3 regions of the Streptomyces sp. NPDC026301 genome follow, and region 1 is predicted to be linked to each of the others. Evidence: riboswitches for the same ligand, from Rfam matches in the RefSeq annotation. Region 1 holds a riboswitch; each other region holds the start of a gene.
What was found. A riboswitch is a leader RNA that binds a small molecule or an ion and turns the genes downstream of it on or off. The one in region 1 is predicted to bind cobalamin.

Region 1 (2,254 bases):
ACCATCGTCATCATGGTGCCGGTCGCGGTGTGTGCCGCCAGGAAGTCCGGGTCGGCGAAGTGCAGGATCTTGTAGTCCAGCGTGAACGCGCCGATGAACACGCCGATGTCGCGGCCCGCCAGGCCGGCCGGGCGCTGGCCGCCGTCCTCCAGGGCCTCCCAGGAGACCTCCAGGAGCTTGCGCTGCTGCGGGTCGAGGTGGGCGGCCTCGCGCGGGCTGATGCCGAAGAACGCCGGGTCGAATTCGTCGAAGCCGTCGATGTACCCGCCGCGGCCGCCGACCAGCCGCCCGGGCTTGGCCCGGTCCCGGCTGCCCAGGGTGGTGACGTCGTACCGGTCGGCCGGGGTCGGGACGATGCAGTCCCGGCCCTCGGCCAGGTTCCGCCAGAACGCCCGGTGGTCGTTGGCGTGGCCGGGCAGGCGGCAGCCGATGCCGATGATGGCGATCCGGTCACGGGCGGAATCAGGCATTTGACTCATAAGCGCACGATAAGGGGCGCGTGCGGCACATCTCGGCACTCTGCCTGACGACACGTCAGGTCAGCTTGTCGGACAGTCGGCCCGATACCCCCGACCTGTTCCGCGCGGGGCTGCCCGACGACACTCGGCACGGCGTACGCACACAGCGGGGGATGGCACGTGGACGGCGACAGGGCATAACCTGATCGCTGCAGCTGGTTCGCCCTGTCCGCCAGGCAGGCGCGTCGTAAGAGGGAACCCGGTGGGAATCCGGGACTGCCCCGCAGCGGTGAGCGGGAACGACCGCCGTCATACGCACTGGATCCGACCGGGTCCGGGAAGCGACGGCCAGTAGGTGTCTACCTTCGGGTGGACGTGCTCGTGAGTCCGAAGACCTGCCCGTTGCCCGCACGCGGCCCCCGTCGTGTGCGGTCCTTCCGGTGACCTCGAGGGCGGGTCGGCGTACAGCAGGGACGCGGCACACGAGTGCGTGGCGTCCCGTCCGCTGTGCACTCCCTTCGCGCTCTCGCCCGTCGCCGGGCGCTCGGAGACACGCTCGCGAAGGAGAGCAACGTGACCAGCAAGAACACCGCCACGGCCGTACGGGCCACCGTGTACGGCTATCCCCGGCAGGGGCCGGACCGGGAACTGAAGAAGGCGGTCGAGGGGTACTGGAAGGGCCGCGTCACCGCCGACGCGCTCCGGGAGACCGCCGCGGGACTGCGCCGCTCCGTCTGGGGGCAGCTGGCCGAGGCGGGCCTGCACGAGGTACCGACCGGCGACTTCTCGTACTACGACCACGTGCTGGACACCAGCGTCATGGTCGGCGCGATCCCCCGCCGGCACCGCGCCGCCGTCGAAACGGACGCCCTGGACGGGTACTTCGCCATGGCCCGCGGCACGCAGGACGCGGCGCCGCTGGAGATGACCAAGTGGTTCGACACCAACTACCACTACCTGGTGCCGGAGCTGGGCCCCGACACCGTCTTCGCCGCCGACTCCCGCAAGCAGGTCGCGGAGCTGAGCGAGGCCCGCGCGCTCGGCCACACCGCACGCCCCGTCCTGGTCGGCCCGGTCACCTATCTCCTGCTCGCCAAGCCGGCCCCCGGCGTGGACCCCGGCTTCGAGCCGCTGACCCTGCTCGACCGGCTGCTGCCCGTCTACGCCGAGGTCCTCGCCGACCTGCGCGCCGCCGGTGCCGAGTGGGTCCAGCTGGACGAACCGGCGCTCGTGCAGGACCGCACCCCGGCCGAACTGAACGCCGCGGCCCGCGCCTACCGCGACCTCGGCGCCCTCACCGACCGCCCGCAGCTCCTGGTCGCGACCTACTTCGGACGTCTCGGCGAGGCCCTGCCGGTACTGGCCAAGGCCCCCGTCGAGGGGCTGGCGCTGGACTTCACCGAGGCCGCGGCCGGCAATCTGGACGACCTGGCGGCGGCCGGCGGCCTGCCCGGCAAGCGGCTGATCGCGGGCGTCGTCAACGGCCGCAACGTGTGGATCGACGACCACGGGAAGTCACTCGCCACCCTCGGCACCCTGCTGGGCCTCGCCGACCGGGTGGACGTGGCGGCCTCCTGCTCGCTGCTGCACGTCCCGCTGGACGCGGCCGCCGAGCGCGACATCGACCCGCAGATCGCCCGCTGGCTCGCCTTCGCCCGGCAGAAGACCGCCGAGCTGGTCACCCTGGCCCGCGGGCTGACGCACGGCACCGGCATCATCGCCGCCGAACTGGCCGCCAACCGCGCCGACCTCGCCTCCCGTACCGGCGCCGCGCTCACCCACGACCCCGCCGTGCG
Region 2 (2,254 bases), on a different contig from region 1:
CCTGCGGGCCGTGAAGGCCCCTGCCGGCATCGACGAGACCTCGCCCGAGGACTACACGGCGGACGCCGGTGACAAGGGCGTCCAGGTGGACCTGCCGCCGGCCACGGCGGGCGCCGCCCACTAGGTCGTGACCGCAGAGTCCCGCCTGAGCTCATGACGGCCGACGGGCCGCCGGTGGAAACCGGCGGCCCGTTGTCGTACCCCCGGTGCACACTGAGCGCATGGATCCCATGGACATCGTGGTCAGGCGGATACGTACGGAGGAGCACGCGTGGCTGGGCGAGATCACGGCCCAGGCGTATCTCGGTGACGGGCTGCTCGACTTCGGGGAGGACGACGGCTATCTGCCCCTGCTGCGGGACGTGGCGCGGCGGGCCGCCGAGGCGGAGGTGCTGGTGGCCGTGGCGGACGGCGAGGTGCTGGGCGGGGTGACGTTCGTGCCGGCGGGCGGTCCGTGGGCGGACATCGCGCGGCCGGGCGAGGCGGAGTTCCGGATGCTGGCGGTCGCGAAGGAGGCACGCGGCAGAGGCGCGGGCGAGGCGCTGGTGCGCGCGTGTCTGGAACGTGCGCGGGAGACCGAGGGCTGCGCACGTCTCGTGCTGTCCTCCCAGCGCTCGATGCTCAGCGCGCACCGCATCTACCGTCGCCTGGGGTTCACGCGGACCCCGGACCGCGACTGGCATCCGATACCGGACGCCGGCCCGCTGCTGACGTTCGCCCGGGAGCTGACGCCTTCGCAGGGGTGACCATCCGTGCGTACGGCTGCACGGACAGCAGCGTCGCGACACAAGATATGGGAACGCTCGCGCGGGGCGACACAAGATGTATGCTCGTGCTCGCTGTCGCCGCAGGGGAATCCGGTGCGAATCCGGAACTGTCCCGCAACGGTGTGCTGAGTGGGCATTTGTGCCGCGCTCGCCGAGTCCGAGGACCTGCCGACGGTACGTCCGTATCCGTTCCGGTGCGGGCGTCGAGACGTCCGGGCTCCGTGGGATGGGCCGGTGGACGCTGCGTGGTGTGCCCGCGTGCCCGGCAGGGCTCCGGCGCGGCTGCCCGTACGCCTCCGACCGCCCTCCCCCGGCCCCAGCCGAGTGAGGAGAGCACAAGGTGACCATCGCGCCAGCGGAGTCAGCACAAGAGGCGCAGGCGGCACAGGAGAAGCGGGCGGCACAGGAGGCGCGGGCGACGACCGCGCGGCCCGACGACGGCCCCGGTACGGCCCTGCTGCGCACCCTGACCGACCTCACCGCCGACCTGCCGGCCACCGACCCGGGCAAGGTCGCCGCGGCCGCGCTGCGCGGCCGGCACGCCGGCTCGGACGCGGCGGAGCTGCGCGAGCTGGCGATGGAGGCCGCGGCCGGGCTGATCGGCGATGAGCCGCAGTACTCCAAGCTGGCCGCCCGGCTGCTGACCGCCGCGGTCGCCGAGGAGGCCGCGAGCCAGGGCGCGACGGGCTTCGCCGCCTCGGTCGCCACGGGGCACCGCGAGGGTCTGATCGCCGACGGCACGGCGGAGTTCGTCCGGACGCACGCCGCCACGCTGGACGCGCTGGTCGAGGCGGCCCTCCAGGACGGCGCCGACGACCGCTTCGGCTACTTCGGCCTGCGCACGGTCTACTCCCGCTACCTCCTCCGGCACCCGATCACCCGCAAGGTCATCGAGACCCCGCAGCACTTCCTGCTGCGCGTGGCCTGCGGCCTGGCCGAGGACCACTCGGACCGCGCCGTCCAGGACGTCGCCGCGCTGTACGCGCTGACCAGCACGCTCTCCTACCTGCCCTCCTCCCCCACGCTCTTCAACTCCGGCACCCGCCACCCGCAGATGTCCTCCTGCTATCTGCTGGACTCGCCGCTGGACGAGCTGGACTCGATCTACGACCGCTACCACCAGGTCGCGCGCCTCTCGAAGCACGCGGGCGGCATCGGCCTCTCGTACTCCCGGGTGCGCGCCCGCGGTTCGCTGATCCGCGGCACCAACGGGCACTCCAACGGCATCGTGCCGTTCCTGCGGACCCTCGACGCGAGTGTCGCCGCGGTGAACCAGGGCGGCCGCCGCAAGGGCGCCGCCTGCGTGTATCTGGAGACCTGGCACGCGGACATCGAGGAGTTCCTGGAGCTGCGCGACAACACCGGTGAGGAGGCGCGGCGTACGCACAACCTGAACATCGCGCACTGGATCCCGGACGAGTTCATGCGCCGGGTCGAGGCGGACCAGGACTGGTCGCTGTTCTCGCCGGCGGACGCGCCGGAGCTGG
Region 3 (2,254 bases), on a different contig from region 1:
CCCGCGCAGCCAGCCCAGCGACCGCTTCGCCTCGTCGGCACGCCCCGCGGCGGCCAGCGCGACGACGGCGTCGGCGGTGTTGCCGACGTCCGGCTGCGCCTCGGCGCCGGGCATCGCGGACATCAGGTGGTGGCCGTGCGCGTCCAGGACGGAGACGAGGTGGGCCGCGCCGTCGGCGGCGGCCGCGTGCGGGTCCTTCGCGGCGTCCTCGCAGGACGCCGGCTTCGCGGCGTCCGCACCCGGCTCGACGACGAAGCCCTTCCCCAGCGCCCCCAGTACCGCGGCGGCCGTCGCGTCCTCATTGGCGGCGAGCTTCCCGTCCTTGGCCTGGAAGGCGAACGCGCCGCGGTCCTTCTTCTTCGCGTCGCAGCCGAGCCGGAAGGCGAGCAGCCCGTCGTACGGCGACGTGCCGCCCTTCTTGGCCGTCACCGACTCGGGCTTCGTGCCCGTGGCGGCCAGCGCGCCGATCACCACCGAAGTGGAGTTGGCGTCGCTCGGGGCGCCGGCGGCCGAGCCCCAGCCGCCGTCGTCGTTCTGGGCGGACTTCAGCCAGGAGACGCCCTTGCGCACCGCGTCCGCATGCCCGCCGACCGCGGCCAGCGCCTGCACGGCGGCGGCCGTCTGGTTGGTGTCCCGCATCGTCTTCGCGTCGCAGCCCTGCTTCGGGTCGGCGCGGTACGCGGTGAACGCGCCGTCGGCGCACTGCTGCCCGGCGAGCCAGTCCACCGCCGAGTCCGCCGGGCGCACGCCCGCGGTGTCCTGCGCCAGCAGCGCCAGCGACTGCCGCCAGACGCCGTCGTACTTCGGGTCCGTGCTGCCGTACAGGCCCTTCGGGAGCTTGGGGGACGCGGCGGGCGCGGGGTCGGCGGCGAACGCGGCGGGGGCAGCGGCCGCGCACAGCACGGCGGCGGCCAGGGCCGCGGCGCAGCGGCGCGCCGGGGCGGCGAGGGAGCGGGCCGTGATGGCCATGGGGTCGGTGCCTCTCGGTCGGTTCGCGGGGTGCGCGAGGTGGGAGGTCACGCAGCCGTACTCCGCCGCACCACGTCGCGCGCGGCGCGCGGGCGCGGTGGCACCGGGCTCAGCTCCGTATACCTCGACGGTGCCGCGCGCCGGACGGCCGATGAAGGGCGGCCGTACGGTACGCGGGAGCCTTGGGCGTGCCCCGCCGGGCGTTCCGGCTCGCTCCGGCGCACGGATGCGCGCCAGGGCTCACGGCTGCGGGTCAGCGCCGGTTTTCCACCGGCTTCCCCCGGTCGGGCACGAATGAACTTGTCCGGACCACTTTAACCGGCGGGTAGCGGCCGGTCTCCGGCACGTGCAGAAGGGCTGCGTGGCCGCCCGGGCCCACCGCCTCCGGCAGCCGCGTGCCTCACACCGCCCGGTACGTCACCGGTTCCGAGCCCGGCACCGGCTCGGCCAGCCCCGCCTTCACCAGGCGCCGCAGGTGCGCCTCGGCCTCGGAGACGGCGATGGTGCGCGAGCCGTACGGGATCTCCTCCCACGGGCGGTTCCACGTCATGGTCTCGGCGAGCTGCCAGGGCGTGAGCGGGGCGGCGAGCAGGGCGCGCAGGCCGCCGAGCCGTTCCTCGTGGTGCGCGACGAGCTCCGCCGCCCGCTCGGCGGCGCCGGTGAAGGCGTGCTGGTGGGCCGGGAGGACCTCGGCGACGCCGAGCCGCGCGATCCGCTCCAGGGAGTCCAGATAGTCGCCGAGGGGATCGGTGACCGTCGCGTCGTCCGGGTCCTCGTACAGGCCGACGTGCGGCGTGATGCCCGGCAGCAGGTGGTCGCCGGAGAAGAGCCGGCCGTGCCCGGGGCGCGCCGCCGGGTGCGCCTCCTCCAGGTGGAGGCAGACGTGGCCCGGTGTGTGGCCCGGCGTCCAGACCGCGCGCAGCCGCCGCCCCGCGAGGTCCAGCAGCTCGCCGGGGACGATCTCGCGGTCCGGGAGCGCGGGACGCTGGTCCGGGAGCCCGCGCGTGCGCCCCTCGGCGCGGGCCGCGTAGAGCGGCGCGAGGTGGTCCTCGGGCGCGCCAGCCGAGGCCAGTTTCGCGATGACGTACGTCAGCCACGTGCCCGGCTCGGCCTCACGGGTGCGGCGGACGACCTCCGTGTCGGCCGCGTGCATCGCGATCCACGCGCCGGACGCCTCCCTGACCCGCGCCGACAGACCGTGGTGATCCGGGTGGTGGTGAGTGACCAGGACGCCGTGCAGATCGGCCACGTCGGTGCCGCAGGCGGTGAGCCCGGCGGCGAGGGC

Region 2: another riboswitch for cobalamin. It lies ahead of ACZ4MH_RS17890 (ribonucleoside-diphosphate reductase subunit alpha); the one in region 1 lies ahead of metE (5-methyltetrahydropteroyltriglutamate--homocysteine S-methyltransferase).
Region 3: another riboswitch for cobalamin. It lies ahead of ACZ4MH_RS05870 (prenyltransferase/squalene oxidase repeat-containing protein); the one in region 1 lies ahead of metE (5-methyltetrahydropteroyltriglutamate--homocysteine S-methyltransferase).

Annotation. Positions count from the first base shown of each region.
Region 1 covers NZ_JBVHPN010000004.1:403,776-406,029, reverse strand. The annotation lists gene ACZ4MH_RS09660 (amino acid adenylation domain-containing protein) at 1-479, opposite strand, end outside; cobalamin riboswitch at 658-875, shown strand; gene metE (5-methyltetrahydropteroyltriglutamate--homocysteine S-methyltransferase) at 1,032-2,254, shown strand, end outside.
Region 2 covers NZ_JBVHPN010000009.1:165,345-167,598, reverse strand. The annotation lists gene mctP (monocarboxylate uptake permease MctP) at 1-124, shown strand, start outside; gene ACZ4MH_RS17895 (GNAT family N-acetyltransferase) at 231-746, shown strand; cobalamin riboswitch at 823-954, shown strand; gene ACZ4MH_RS17890 (ribonucleoside-diphosphate reductase subunit alpha) at 1,108-2,254, shown strand, end outside.
Region 3 covers NZ_JBVHPN010000003.1:8,893-11,146, forward strand. The annotation lists gene ACZ4MH_RS05870 (prenyltransferase/squalene oxidase repeat-containing protein) at 1-969, opposite strand, end outside; cobalamin riboswitch at 1,148-1,287, opposite strand; gene ACZ4MH_RS05875 (MBL fold metallo-hydrolase) at 1,370-2,254, opposite strand, start outside.